Regions from separate parts of the Bacillus nitratireducens genome, predicted to be linked through region 3. Evidence: predicted binding sites of a transcription regulator. Region 3 holds the regulator's gene; each other region holds the start of a gene.
What was found. The regulator Rex, encoded in region 3, represses fermentation and respiration genes when NADH is low (regulators of the CRP and FNR family bind a similar motif). The targets are predictions, from matches to a motif close to TTGTGAAATATTTCACAA.

Region 1 (3,933 bases), on a different contig from region 3:
TATATTTCATCCGTCTTTTTTCCATAATATTCAAAAATTAAGAAAATAATGTTTTTACTACTTCACTTACTTTATCGTTATGAACTTGATAGTATACTTCTAACCCGCGTCTCTCAAAGCGTACTACTTTATTTTGTTTTAATTTCGTTAAATGCTGTGAAACAGTTGATTGTGGAATTTCTAATACCTCTTGTAATTGTGTTACATTACATGTTCCACGCTGCATTAGTTCCATTACTAAACGTAGACGAAGTGGATGAGCTAATGCTCTTAACATCTGTACGTCTTCTTCTGAAATACGACAGTCAAATTGATTTTGGTTCATAAAGTTCCCCTCATTTTCGTTTTTTATTTTCTTTATTATTTATTTATATATCTGTTCTTATATTTCCTGTCACGACATAACTTTATCAACCTATAATGCTGAAAAATTTTTCCTCCTTTTATCAGCACACAGTTCAGGAAAAAATCCCTCCTGATTCTGAATATTATACTATATGATACAACGAAAAAGCAAAATAAAGGGCTAGTGATACTTTGCTTACAAACGTTGTTTTATCAGGCTTTTTGTTATATTTTCACCTTACTGAAATGTACAGTAATGATATTGTAAAATATCGTCCATAATTGATAACCTATCGTAAAGTAATTTGACCATATTTAACCAATTTGTTACGATAAAAAAGGAAATTTAAGTAAGGAGGAGGATGTAGTATTAAAAAATGGTTTATTATTGCGTTACTTAGTATTGCGGTCGGTTGGACTATTATCAATCACTTCCTATTAGACAAAAAAAAAGATATAGCTTCAAAGTCAAACATCCCCATTGGAACTGAAGTTGGCAATGTTGCCCTCGATTTCCTTCTGGAAACAACCACTGGTCAAGAAGTTCGTCTTACAGACTATAAAGGAAAAAAAGTAATATTGAATTTTTGGGCAAGCTGGTGTGGTCCATGCAAAATAGAAATGCCTGATATGGAAAAGTTTTATCACGATACTAAAGATATGGGGATTGAAATTGTTGCTGTAAATGCGACAGCTACTGAAAAAGACCCGAACAATGTAAAACAATTTCTTGAAGAAAACAAATATACCTTCCCCGTCCTATTAGATCAGAAAGGACAGGCAAGTGCCGCATATCAAATTATCAGTATTCCAACATCTTTTGTCATCGATTCAAACGGTGTCATTCAATATAAGCATGTAGGACCAATGACATATGAAAAAATGAAAGAATATGTCAATAATTTATAAAAGCGTAATCAAATTAATTTGATTACGCTTTTTGTCTACTTTATGAACAAAATGTTACTTTTAATACTATTATGGAATAATTATACTTTTTCACGTTGACAATAGTGTTGAAGGAGAATATACTAAGCATGTAAGTTGATTGTGAATAGTTTCACAAATAATGTGAATTTCTTCACATAAAATAGATAGGAGTTGTCATTATTATGAGTACTTGGACACAAATTTATGACCCATTAAACAACATTTGGTTATCTGCACTAATCGCAGCACTCCCAATTTTTTGCTTCATTATTTGTTTAGTGGGATTCAAAATGAAAGGTTACATGGCTGGTCTTTACAGTGTGATTGTTGCTATTATCCTTGCAATATTTGTTTATAAAATGCCTGCAACTGCAGCAGTAGCATCTGCCGGATTCGGTGTTTTATCTGGATTTTATCCAATTTGTACTATCGTTATCGCAGCTATCTTCCTTTACAAATTAACTGTTAAAACAGAACAATTCAATGTCATTCGTGATAGCATTTCAAGTATTACAAATGATCAGCGTTTACAAGTATTATTAATCGCTTATTCTTTCGGTGCTTTCTTAGAAGGCGCAGCTGGTTTCGGTGTTCCAGTTGCTATTACAGCTGCATTACTTGTAGGTATGGGCTTTAATCCATTAAAAGCAGCAGGTATTTGCTTAGTAGCTAACATCGCTGGTGGTGCTATGGGTGCTATGGGTATTCCAGTTACAGTACCTGCACAATTAACTGGGCTAGATGCATTAACTGTCGGTCGTCAAGCTGTTTACATTTTGCCATTCATTAGCATTGTTTTACCGTTCTTACTTGTTTCAATGGTCGATGGAATTAAAGGAATTAAAGAAACTTGGCAAGGTATTCTTGTAAGTGGTGTTTCTTTCGCAATTACTCAGTTCCTTGTGACTTACTTCTTAGGCGCTGAACTTACTAATATTTTCGCAGCAGTCGTAAGTATGGTCGCTCTTGCATTATTCTTACGTGTTTGGCAACCAAAATCTTCTGCTAAAGAAGAAAAACAAGAAGAAAAAGAATCTCATACATTCAATCAAATTTTATATGCTTGGTCTCCATTCGTATTCTTAACTGCATTTGTAACAATCTTTAATTTAAAACCAATTAAAGCTTTATTTGCTCCGGATGGTCCATTGGCAAACTTAGTATTTAACATTCAATTCCCTGGTCTTCATAATGCGGTTATGAAAACTGCACCAATTACAAAGGCTGATACACCTTTCGCAGCGATTTTCAAACTAGATGTATTCTCTTCTACAACTACTGCGATTGTATTAGCAATTATCGTTTCACTTATCGTCTACCGTGTAAACGGCAAAATGATTAAAGAATTAATGATCGAAACAATAAAAGAACTAAAAGTTCCAGTATATACAATTTGTAGCGTTATCGCTTTAGCTTACGTAGAGAACTACTCTGGTATGTCATCTACACTTGGACTTGCATTCTCTTCTACAGGAAATGCATTCCCAGTTCTTTCTCCAATTTTAGGATGGATTGGCGTATTCATTACAGGTTCAGTCGTATCAAGTGGCTCATTATTCGCACCACTTCAAGCAGTAACTGCCGATCAGTTAAACATCGTTCCATCTACTCTCGTTTCATTAAACGTAGTTGGTGGTACAATCGCAAAAATGGTTTCACCACAATCTATAGCAGTTGCTTGTGCAGCAGTTGGACTAGTTGGTAAAGAATCTGCTCTATTTAAAATAGTGATGAAATATAGTTTAATCTTCTTAGCTATTATTAGCTTACTTCAACTTAACTCGGTATTTAATATCTTCTAAAAAAAGCACCGATCCAAATGGATCGGTGCTTTTTTTATTACATTTTTTTATCCCGCTATTTGTGGGCAGTAAAACTCCCACCCCAAAATTCGGCGAATGCGAGGGAGTTAGATGGGAGATCAACTGCCCGTAAAAGCCCGATTGGTGCGGGCTAATAATCAGTGGGGGATCCCCCCCCCCCCACTGATTAAAGTTTCACTTTATTCTTTAATAAAGAAGCACCAGCAATTTCAGGATGCGTCATTTCATATGGATCTAAAATAATATCAAGCTCTTCTGCTGTAAGTACACCATGTTCTAAGCATAGCTCCCTAACAGATTTTCCTGTTTCAATTGCTTCACGTGCGATGCGAGATGCTGCTTCATAACCAATATGAGGGTTCACCGCTGTAATAATTCCAACACTTTTCTCAACATATTGCTTCAGCAATTCTTCATTTGCTGTAATTCCTTTAATACAGTATTCACGGAATACACGGAATCCGTTATTCATAATACTGATAGATTGAATTAAATTAAATACAAGTACAGGCTCCATTACGTTTAACTCTAATTGCCCTGCTTCTGATGCTAAGCAAATTGTATGGTCATTTCCGATTACTTGGAAAGCGACTTGGTTAATTACTTCTGCCATAACTGGATTTACTTTACCTGGCATAATGGATGAACCTGGTTGACGTGCAGGCAATTGAATTTCAGCTAATCCGACACGTGGACCAGATGCCATAATACGAAGGTCATTTGCAATTTTAGACATATTCATCATACATACTTTTAATGCTGCAGATACTTCTGTGTATGCATCTGTATTTTGCGTTGCATCAACTAAATGCTCTGCGCCGACAAGTGGGAATCC
Region 2 (3,933 bases), on a different contig from region 3:
CAACTGTTATTTCTTTACCTTTACCGATTTCCCACGTATCAGCATTATGACAATATTGACAACGTAATAAACACCCTTGTGTAAATATGACATAACGAATCCCTGGGCCATCAACAGTACCACAAGACTCTACAGAATGTATTCTTCCTTTTACCATGTTACTTCCTCCTTTATTGAAACAGCCTCCCTCCGCTATATATTAAAAGCGAAGGGACACTTTTTTCACTTACATGCTTTCATGCATTGTACGGTTAATTACATCAATTTGTTGTTCACGAGTTAATTTAATAAAGTTAACAGCGTAACCAGATACACGAATTGTTAATTGTGGATATTTTTCAGGATGCTCCATTGCATCCATTAATGTTTCACGATTAAATACGTTAATATTTAAGTGATGTCCTTCTTTTATTGCATATCCATCAAGCATAGATACTAAGTTGCGTACTTGTACATCATCTTCTTTACCAAGTGCTTTTGGAATGATAGAGAATGTATTAGAAATACCATCTTGTGCATCTTCATATGGTAATTTAGCTACAGATAATAGTGACGCTAATGCACCTTTTGTATCACGTCCATGCATTGGGTTTGCACCCGGTGCAAATGGTTCTCCAGTACGACGGCCATCTGGAGTATTACCAGTTTTCTTACCGTATACGACGTTAGATGTAATTGTTAAGATTGACATTGTATGAACAGAATTTCTGTATGTTTTATGCTTACGAAGTTTATTCATAAATGCTTTCACAAGATTTACAGCGATCTCATCTACACGGTCATCATTGTTACCGTATTTAGGGAAATCTCCTTCAATTTCAAAGTCAACTGCAATACCATTTTCATCACGAATTGGTTTTACTTTTGCGTATTTAATTGCACTTAATGAGTCCGCTACTACAGACAATCCTGCGATACCTGTTGCCATTGTACGAAGAACATTTGTATCATGAAGCGCCATTTCAATACGTTCGTAGCTATATTTATCGTGCATGTAGTGGATAACATTTAATGTGTTTAAATATAGACCCGCTAACCATTCCATTGTCATATCAAACTTATGCATAACCTCTTCATAATCTAATACTTCAGAAGCAATTGGTGCATACTCAGGACCAACTTGCGCTTTCGATTTTTCATCTTTACCGCCGTTAATCGCATATAGTAATGCTTTCGCTAAGTTTGCACGCGCTCCGAAGAACTGCATTTGTTTACCAATTCTCATTGCTGATACACAACAAGCAATACCGTAGTCATCGCCGTAATCAGGACGCATAATGTCATCATTTTCATATTGAATTGCTGATGTTTTAATAGACATTTTCGCACAGTAGTTTTTAAAGTTCTCTGGTAATTGTTTAGACCAAAGAACTGTTAAGTTTGGTTCTGGAGCTGGTCCTAAATTATCTAATGTATGCAAGAAACGGAATGAGTTTTTTGTTACTAACGGACGACCGTCTAACGCCATACCACCGATAGATTCAGTTACCCAAGTTGGATCACCAGAGAATAGCTCATTATAATCAGGTGTTCTTGCGAATTTCACAAGACGTAATTTCATAATGAAGTGATCCACAATTTCTTGTGCTGCTTCTTCTGTTAAAGTACCATTTGCTAAATCTCTTTCAATGTAAACATCTAGGAATGTAGATGTACGTCCAAGACTCATTGCTGCCCCGTTTTGCTCTTTAATTGCTGCAAGATAAGCAAAGTATAACCATTGGAAAGCCTCTTGTGCATTTGTAGCTGGCTTAGAAATATCGAATCCATGAGAAGCAGCCATCTGTTTTAACTCTTGAAGTGCACGCATTTGCTCAGATAATTCTTCGCGTAAGCGCATTGTCTCTTCGCTCATTACACCACCAGTTAAATTAAAATCAGCTTTTTTCGCTTCAATTAAACGATCTATACCATATAATGCTACGCGGCGATAATCACCGATAATACGTCCACGTCCATATGCATCTGGAAGACCAGTAATAACACCTGACTTACGAGCCGCTTTCATTTCTGGTGTGTATGCATCAAATACACCTTGATTATGAGTTTTACGCCAGTCTCTGAAAATACTGCTAAGTTCTTTATCCATTTCATATCCATACGCTTCACAAGCTTGTTCCGCCATACGAATACCACCATACGGTTGTAAAGAACGTTTAAATGGTTTATCAGTTTGGAAACCGACCACTTTTTCAATATCTTTATTTAAATATCCTGGTTCATGTGATGTAATAGAAGAAACAATTTTTGTATCCATATCAAGAACGCCACCGTTTTCACGTTCCTTTGTTGTTAAATCCATTACTTGATCCCAAAGTTTTTTCGTTTCTTCAGTTGCTTCCGCTAAGAAAGAGTCCTCTCCCTCGTAAACGTTTACATTATTTAAAATGAAATCGCGAACATCAATCTCTGCTTTCCATTTTTCACCTTTAAAGTTTTCCCACGCGTTTTTTACATTTTCTAATACTTGAGTCATCCTAATCTCCTCCATTTTTGATTAGTACAGGACTAAGATTTTTTATATAACAGCTTACACACTTAGAATACTACTTTTTTTCGAAAGTGGACGAAATAGTTGTGACATGTTTGTGAAATGTTGAGCAAACTACTACATACATAGTGTTAACCTCATATAAAACTCTTTAGAATTAACCCTTTCTTTAATTGTATTTTTTTGGTATTCTTATATACGAGTCCTATTTTGTAATATAAGAACGATACCCATTGTAGAGCTGTAATACTCTTATCTCCTAATCTGTTATAGTTTTTATAACAGAGCAAAAAAGTGTACATACGTTGTACACTTTTTTTGTTACTACTCTAAAACATCTCTTTTTCTATTCCCATCATCGAATCCACCACGACTACCTTCCAATACAATTAATTGCTCGAATCCTTCTATATGATCACCTATAATTCGAAGGACAGCTGGAGGATGACCTATTTTTGCAAAATGTTCACTGGGACGAATACGGTTCATCTTATCGACCTCAACACGACTTACACATGCGATTTCGAATCCTGAAAGAATAGCTTTCACTTGCGCTACGCAAGGTGACAGTAACGATCTATACCCAATTGATTTCAAACACATCCGGCTAAACGCATTAGGTACAGCAATAAGAGAGCCTACTCCCAAATCTTTTCGATCACAAGCTAAATTTAATGCATATTTAAATGCAGTTACAAGATGCAGTGGTACTCTCAAATCTAAATAATGATTTAAATCATTTAATGCGACATCTGTTCCATCTGCAATTGCTTTTGCAAAGGGATATAGCTCACTAGCTGGAATAACAAAATCGCCGTCTATAAATAACACAATTTCTCCTTTTGCAAAATAAGTTCCAAGCGAACGCCCTACATCGTTTCCAAGTGCTTCTTTATATACAATTGTTGTTGCTCCCTTGTCTTTTGCAATTGTTGCCGTTTTATCGGACGAACCATTTACAACAACGATGATTTCAAAAGGTTCAATTTTGCGAAGCTCTTCTATAACGTTCCCAATTGTTTTCTCTTCATCTTGTACAGGAATAATTACCGATAATTTCTCTCCTTTATACAAGTTAGATGTAACGCCCCATCCTTGATAAAATTCTTCAAATTTTAAAGTATGATAAACACTCTCTCTTTTCCTATTTCCATCATAGTATCCTCCGCGCTCATCGCTGCCTACTATCCGCTCTGCTACAGCTTCTATATGATCACCTATCATTCGTTTTTCAGATTGAGAAAGATCCGTGCCATACGCAGCATGCTCAAGTGGACGAAATTTATTCGGCGTAATAACGTCAATTGCACAATGACGACTAATTTTCCATTTACTTTGTGCTAAGCGTAAATGAGCCACAATAGGATTAACAAAACATTCATATCCAATACTTTGAACGACTTCTTTCGTCAACGCATGAGGTACAGATAATAAAGAATCAA
Region 3 (3,933 bases):
ACTCAAGTCACACGAGTGCTAACACACTTCTAATAATAAATAATCTCAATTTCTTTTGCAAGTAAAAAAATCATAATTTTTTCGCAAATTACTTTATACACTTTCCTATATAGCATTACTTCTTCTACTGCCTTTACCATATGAATCGTTGTTCCCACTTCTTGTATGTTACAATATGAAAGACACCCTAAGTTGTTTTCGCTAAATGCACAACTTTTTCCTGTCTCCTATTTTATTTTCAAATACTTATTTACAAAAAAAATATAATTCAAATGAAAGTTTATATCGTAGGTAGCATATTTACATGTTATCCTACCTTATCTCATACACTAGCGTTAGAAAGGATGGTTAAACCATTTGAAAAAACAATATTGGTGGATTATCGTTACATACATTTTAATGCAGTTATCAGGCATTGCCGGGTTACCGCTTCTCCTGAAAACTGGACTATACGATAATAGGGGATTTACTAGAGAGGAAAAAATTCAGCTCATAACTGGTCATTGGGCTATCATTAGCTTTTTCATTGCATTATGCGTTGTACTTTGGTTACTCAGAACAGACATTCGTGACAGGCATTTAGATAAAATACGCTCTACTGTTCCAGCTACAGTTGGATGGATTTTTATCGGATTTTTCTTAGCACTATTTTCACAAAGTATTGCCGGTATGATCGAAATGCGATTATTAGGGATTACACCTGGCTCTGAAAATACAGAAAGACTTATGGACATCGCAAGAACGACACCTTGGTTCCTTATCGTCATATCTATAATAGGACCTATTTTGGAAGAAATCGTATTTAGAAAAATTTTATTCGGTACACTTTATAAGAAGTTTAACTTCTTTATTGCTGCTATCATTAGTTCACTTGTATTCGCGGCGATTCATTTTGATTTTACTCACTTATTGGTATACACTTCTATGGGGCTCGTATTCGCCTTTTTATATGTAAAAACGAAGCGGATTATCGTCCCTATTGCAGCCCATGTTGCAATGAATACATTAGTTGCAGTTGCTCAAGTTTTAGTAAGCAATGAACAAATTCAAGAAATGATTAAAGAAGCTGAAAAAATGCAAGGCTTTATCGGAGGATTTTTTGTATGAGAAACTCACCATTGTTCATGGCTGCATTGTACTTTCTTCTTGGATGTATTTTTACACGTTTCGCCATTACGAACGTAACAGATACAATCTGGAATATGTGGACAATACTATTTGCAGTTATGGCAACAATTGATTTTAATTTGGCACTTCGCCTTATCTTAGTTAAATTCACAAAGAAAAAACAATAATAAAACGCAGAGGTCGCTTCCTCTGCGTTTTATTGTGGATAATTCTTCAAAAAGTAAACCAGTGTTTGTAACTCTACAGCTAAATCAATATGATGAATCCTTATATTCTCTGACACATTTAAGCGTGCTGGTGTGAAATTTAAAATACCATGCACGTTCGTTTCTGCCAATCTATCTGCCACAGATTGTGCTACTGTAGCGGGTACTGTTAATATTGCCACTTGTATATCAGTTGATAAACGTTCTTCTAGTTCATCCAAATGATATACAGGAATGCCTCCGATTTCTGTTCCAACTTTCTCTTCACTAACGTCAAACGCCATTTCAATTTTTGTATTATTGTTTTTCGTGAAATTATAATGTAAGAAAGCGGTCCCTAAATTACCTACTCCAATAAGTGCTACACGTGTTATATCATCTTGGTCGAGTGTTTCACGGAAAAATGATAATAAATAATTTACGTTATATCCATAACCTTTTTTCCCTAACGCTCCAAAATATGAAAAATCTCTTCGAATAGTTGCGGAATCAACCTTTACCGCTTCACTCAATTCGGCTGATGAAACACGTTGCTTACCAGAAAGAGATAAGTTTTGGATAAATCGATAGTATAGAGGCAATCGTTTGGCAGTGGCCTGTGGAATTTTTTGCTGATCCATATAACCTCTCCTCTCTTCCTATCTTTATTCATATACTTGAATCAAATACAGAAGTTTAGTACTCATGAATTTCCTTGTATAATAAAGAGAAGAAGTATTCTCTCTTTATTTTAAACTATACACTATTTTTAGTATGATTGAGAAATATAAACATGGCAAAGTTAAGAAATTATTTGAGGTGAAAACATTGATTTTATTACAAGTAAACGCGCTTTCGAAATTATACGGTGCAGAAACGATTCTTGCAAACATAAAATTGGAAGTACAAACGAAAGATCGTATTGCATTAGTCGGACGAAATGGAGCCGGAAAATCTACATTATTAAAAATAATAGCTGGTGAGTTATCTCATGATGGTGGTGAAATTATAAAACCGAAAGATGTCTCAATGGGGTATTTAGCTCAAAATACCGGATTAGAAACGTCTTTAACAATTTGGGATGAAATGTTAACCGTCTTTACACACTTACAGCAAATGGAGACAAAACTTCGAAGGCTAGAGCAAGAGATGGGCAAAGAAGAAAACTTTTCAAATGCGGCTATATACGAGAAATTATTAGCTGATTATGACCAATTACAATTAGATTATAAAGATCAAGGTGGCTATCAGTACGAAGCGGATATCCGCTCGATTTTAAGCGGTCTTGGCTTTCCAGTTGAGATGCACCAGACAACAATTTCTACATTAAGTGGTGGGCAAAAAACACGATTAGCTCTTGGTAAATTATTATTAACTAAACCAGACTTACTTATTTTAGACGAGCCTACAAACCATTTGGACATTGAAACATTAACTTGGCTTGAACAATATTTACAAGGTTATCCTGGCGCGATTTTAATCGTTTCTCATGACCGTTATTTCTTAGATAAGCTTGTTACACAAGTATATGAAATTTCGAATAAAGAAAGCAGACGATTTGTTGGTAACTACAGTAAATATTTAGACTTAAAATCAGCACTATACGAGCAAGAGATGAAACGTTATGAAAAGCAACAAGATGAAATCGCTAAACTTGAAGACTTTGTGCAAAAAAATATAGCTCGTGCATCTACAACAAAGCGTGCTCAAAGTCGCCGTAAACAATTAGACAGAATGGAATTATTAACTAGACCATTGGGCGATTCTAAGTCAGCTTCCTTCCACTTTGATATTGAAAAACAAAGCGGAAATGATGTTTTACAAGTGAAAGATGCAACTATTGGATATGATGAAGATCCGATTATTGAACATGTAACTATGCGCCTAACTCGTGGGGATAGTGTTGCTTTAGTTGGACCGAACGGAATTGGGAAATCCACATTATTAAAATCACTTGTGAATAAGTTACCTCTGCTAAATGGTGATGTTTCTTTCGGATCCAATGTATCTGTTGGTTATTATGATCAAGAACAAGCTAACTTAACATCTTCTAAGCGAGTTTTAAATGAACTATGGGATGAATATCCTCTGCAACCTGAAAAAGAAATTCGCACTATACTAGGCAACTTTTTATTCACAGGGGATGATGTACTAAAACCAGTATCTTCTCTTAGTGGGGGACAAAAAGCTCGATTAGCTCTTGCAAAGCTTATGATGCAGAAATCAAATTTATTAATTCTCGATGAGCCAACGAACCATCTTGATTTAAATAGTAAAGAAATTTTGGAGAATGCTTTAATTGATTACCCAGGAACACTTCTATTCGTCTCACATGACCGTTACTTTATTAATCGTGTAACGACGACCGTTATTGAGTTATCAACAGAAGGTGCACAAGAATATTTAGGCGATTACGATTACTACGTTGAAAAGAAAAATGAAATGATTGAACGTGCAGAATTTGAACAACAAGAACAGCAAGAAAATCAGGCACCTGTTCAAAAAAATGTAGCGCAAGAAAAATTAAATTATCTCGAAGAAAAAGAGCGTAAACAATTAGAGCGTCAACGTACTCGGAAAATTGAGGAGCTAGAACAAAACATCGTAGAATTTGAAGAAG
Region 4 (3,933 bases), on a different contig from region 3:
CCTCTTTACCGATTTGAATAGGAAGGTCTTCCGCACGCATAACTCTTATTTTTTCTTTCGTTTGTATCATATAGATCACAGCTCCTTATTTCACAGTTTCTACTTCATACATCGCTTTTAAAGACTTCGTTTCTAGTGCTTGTCCCCAAGCTTCCGTATATGTGCTACGAGCTGTTTGGAAACGCTCATTTAACATCGTGACCTTACTTGTATCTTGTAGTATTTCTTTTATGTGATCGAAGCCTAGTCGTTCTGTCCAGTAAGCAGTACGTTCCCCGTAAATACCAGTTTCACGGTAATATTGCATGTAAGCTGTAGCGATGCGAAGGACATCTTCTTCAGTAGGGACGATCATTACAAAATCAGCTTCGCGTACTTCTGTACCACCATTTCCGCCGATATACAGTTGGAATCCATTTTCAACACAAACAACGCCAAAATCTTTCGTCAGTACTTCCGCACAGTTACGCGGACAGCCCGTTACACCCATCTTCATTTTATGGGGTGTATCTACCATTTCTAATGACTGTTCAAGGAGCATACCAAGTCCTAGTGAATCTTTCGTACCGAAACGACAGAAGCGAGAACCGACACATGATTTTACATTACGAAGCGATTTTGAATACGCATATCCAGAAGTCATATGTAAGTCAGCCCATACGTTAGGTAAATCTTGTTTCTTAACACCATATAAGCCGATTCGGCTCGCACCTGTAATCTTCACGAGAGGAACGTCATATTTTTTTGCGACTTCAGCAATTTTCATTAAATCATCTGCCGTTGTAACGCCTCCGTACATACGTGGAATAACAGAAAATGTACCATCATGCTGGATGTTACCATTCATTCTTTCATTAACGTAACGTGACGATTTATCGTCTGCATATTCTTCTGGAATCGCCATACGTAAATAGTAGTTTAAAGCAGGACGACATTTTGAACAGCCATCTTCATGGGCAAAACCAAGAACATTTCGTACTTCTTTTGGAGATTTTAAACCTTTCTCGTGAATGGCCGCTACAACTTCATCACGTGATAAAGCTGTACATCCGCACATACCAGCAGATTGTGCAGAGGCATCAAAAGCATCTCCAAGTGTATGAGATAAAACTTGTTCTACTAGCGGACGACATTTACCACAAGATCCTGCGGCTTTCGTGCATCCTTTAACTTCTTCAAAAGTAGTTAACTCTTGTTCTAAAATGGCATGAACAATTGCACCTTTCGTAACGCCATTACATCCACAAATTGTGTCATCCGCACTCATTGTAGCAATGTCAAGTTCGCTTTCTTCACCAGCTTTGTGAAGAAGGGAAGCAGCTGTATATTCTTGTATATCTTCTTCTTTCTTTAACATGCTAAAGAGGCGTGTACCGTCAGCTGTGTCACCATATAAAACGATACCAACGACTTTATTGTCACGAATCAATACTTTTTTATAGGAACGATTACATTCATCAAAGATTGAAATTGCTTTCGTTTGATCATCTTCATAAATTTGGCCAGCAGAGAATAAATCACAACCTGCAACTTTTAATTGCGTACCGACGATGCTGCCCGCATATCCATCCGTTTGTAAATTCGTTATATGTTTTGCTAATATTGCGCCTTGTTCATAAAGAGGGGCAACTAGACCGTATGCGATACCGCCATGTTCCGCACATTCCCCAACTGCATAAATGGATTCATCATTTGTTTGCATATAGTCGTTAACTACAATGCCGCGATTTACAAGTAAACCAGCATCTTTTGCTATTTGCGTATTCGGGCGTATTCCAACAGCCATCACGATTAAATCACAGTCTACAACTTCACCATCTTCAAATTGAATGCCCTCAACATGGTCTGTACCAAGAATCTTTACAGTTTTCTTTTCCATTAGAAACTTCATGCCTTGCGCTTCTAAATCTTCACGCAATAGGGAAGCTGCTTTCGTATCTAGTTGTTGCTCCATTAAGCTAGGCATTAAATGAACAACATGTACGTCCATTCCTAAGTCAATAAGACCTCTTGCGGCTTCTAAACCGAGTAATCCACCACCAATGACAACGGCCTTTTTCTTTTCTTTAGCGGTATCCATCATAAATTGTGTATCTTCAATTGTTCGAAATCCTGTTACACCAGGAAGGGTGGAACCTTCAACTGGTAAAATAAAAGCACTAGAACCTGTTGCGATAATGAGTTTGTCGTATGTAAGAGTACGATTTTTTTCTGTGACAATGACTTTTTCCTCGCGGTTAATACTTTGAACTCCCTCGTTTGTATTTAAAGTTATTTCGTTTTCTTCGTACCAACTATATTCGTTCATAATGATATCTTGCATATTTGTTTTGCCTTGTAGAACATGAGAGAGCATAATGCGATTGTAGTTTGGATGTGGTTCATCTCCAAAAATAGTAATCTCATATGAATCACTATCATGTTTTAATATTTCTTCCATACAGCGTATTCCAGCCATACCATTTCCGATCATAACTAAACGTTTTTTCATATTCATTTCCCTTTCTATGTGAAATGCTGAACAAATTATTATATTTTCATTATAGAAAATCAAAAAAGGGGAAGATGTGATATTTATCACACTTTTATAATGATTCACAAATTGTTAAAATTCGGATTTATGTGAAGGGAGAAGCGAAAGGGAATATGGGTAGAGGGGGAGGGGAAGTATAAATATATTCCATACAATAAAAAAGCAGGACATGAGCATTTATACTCATGTCCTGCACTTTATTTATGCTTTTGTAATTGCACGTGGAAATAAAATATTATTTTCTAAATGAATATGCTCAAATAAATCAGATTCAATGGCTTCAAGGCGCTGGTAAACAAGGCGATAAGTGCCGCAAGCTCCTTCTGGTGGAGTAAAGTCATTTGTCACCTTACGAAGTTCTTTTATAATATTTCCGGCGTGGCTATGTTCATTTTCCAACTCATCTACTACTTTGCGTAACTTTTCATAGTTTTCATCAGTTGGATTTTGTTCAAATTCTAAAATTAATGGGAAATCTTCCGTTTCTTCTTTAATTAAATGCTGTTCTAATTCCATTTTAAGTTCATGAAATAGCTTATGAATTTGAGCTAAATGAGGTTGATTTGCTCCATGAACACGTAACACTTTCGTCACATATGGACTTAGCTGTGGCAACTCTTCATTTAAATAGCGATGATGCTTATTAATTACATAATCAATCAATTCGCGATAAGAAGCATTTTTCCAATCAATTTCAGATTCATTTAATAGTTTCGTATTATGATAAAGCGTATTTAACTCTGTAATTACCTCAGAAGCCGATAAATTTCTTTCATTAATTGCATCAATCAGTGGTCTATTACCACCACAGCAAAAATCTATTCTATATGATTTAAAAAGATCACTAGCTTTTGGGAATTGTGTAACAATCTCACCAACAATTGAAGTTTCAGTAAATGTATGTTCCATATGAATGCCTCCATAAAGTTTAAATGTAATATCTAAATTAAGAATAGCGATAAATGAAAAATAATGTGGTGATTGAAATCACTTTTTATGTGTCTGATTTGAGAATAATAAAATGAGTTTTATAAAAGGAAGAGGAGGGGCATTCGTCGCAATAGTTTCTGATAATAAAAAAAGAAGCTTACTAGAAGCTTCTTTTTTACTACTATTTTTCACATGCAACTCCATCGCCATCACGATCAAGTTTAGAGCTATAACCTGGTTTGTCTCTATATAAAGGAGCTTTCCCAGCAGCTCTAACTGCATCACAATTTTTGTAATATGCGTTACTTGTATTTCCTGAAGCAGGTTTTGTTTGAGTTTGCTGTGCTTTTTGTTGTTCCTGTTGTACGCGAGCTTGTTCAGCGGCTTGACGTTGTTGCTCTTCTTGTTGTTTGCGGGCTTGCTCAGCGGCTTGACGTTGTTGCTCTTCTTGCTGTTTACGAGCTTGCTCA

Region 1: Q3V31_RS25000 (lactate permease LctP family transporter) is a predicted target of Rex. The motif match lies at 1,394-1,411, and genes of this name have one in related genera.
Region 2: pflB (formate C-acetyltransferase) is a predicted target of Rex. The motif match lies at 2,587-2,604, and genes of this name have one in related genera.
Region 4: nirB (NADPH-nitrite reductase large subunit) is a predicted target of Rex. The motif match lies at 2,508-2,525, and genes of this name have one in related genera.

Annotation. Positions count from the first base shown of each region.
Region 1 covers NZ_JAUMJO010000008.1:124,831-128,763, forward strand. The annotation lists gene Q3V31_RS24990 (ArsR/SmtB family transcription factor) at 38-325, opposite strand; gene Q3V31_RS24995 (TlpA disulfide reductase family protein) at 865-1,254, shown strand; gene Q3V31_RS25000 (lactate permease LctP family transporter) at 1,458-3,077, shown strand; gene aspA (aspartate ammonia-lyase) at 3,265-3,933, opposite strand, start outside.
Region 2 covers NZ_JAUMJO010000007.1:197,954-201,886, reverse strand. The annotation lists gene pflA (pyruvate formate-lyase-activating protein) at 1-157, opposite strand, end outside; gene pflB (formate C-acetyltransferase) at 227-2,476, opposite strand; gene Q3V31_RS24290 (glycosyltransferase family 2 protein) at 2,816-3,933, opposite strand, start outside.
Region 3 covers NZ_JAUMJO010000023.1:8,332-12,264, forward strand. The annotation lists gene Q3V31_RS30135 (CPBP family intramembrane glutamic endopeptidase) at 358-1,107, shown strand; gene Q3V31_RS30140 (YdiK family protein) at 1,104-1,295, shown strand; gene Q3V31_RS30145 (redox-sensing transcriptional repressor Rex) at 1,325-1,954, opposite strand; gene Q3V31_RS30150 (ABC-F family ATP-binding cassette domain-containing protein) at 2,142-3,933, shown strand, end outside.
Region 4 covers NZ_JAUMJO010000001.1:136,489-140,421, reverse strand. The annotation lists gene nirD (nitrite reductase small subunit NirD) at 1-70, opposite strand, end outside; gene nirB (NADPH-nitrite reductase large subunit) at 86-2,491, opposite strand; gene ric (iron-sulfur cluster repair di-iron protein) at 2,735-3,442, opposite strand; gene Q3V31_RS00725 (excalibur calcium-binding domain-containing protein) at 3,645-3,933, opposite strand, start outside.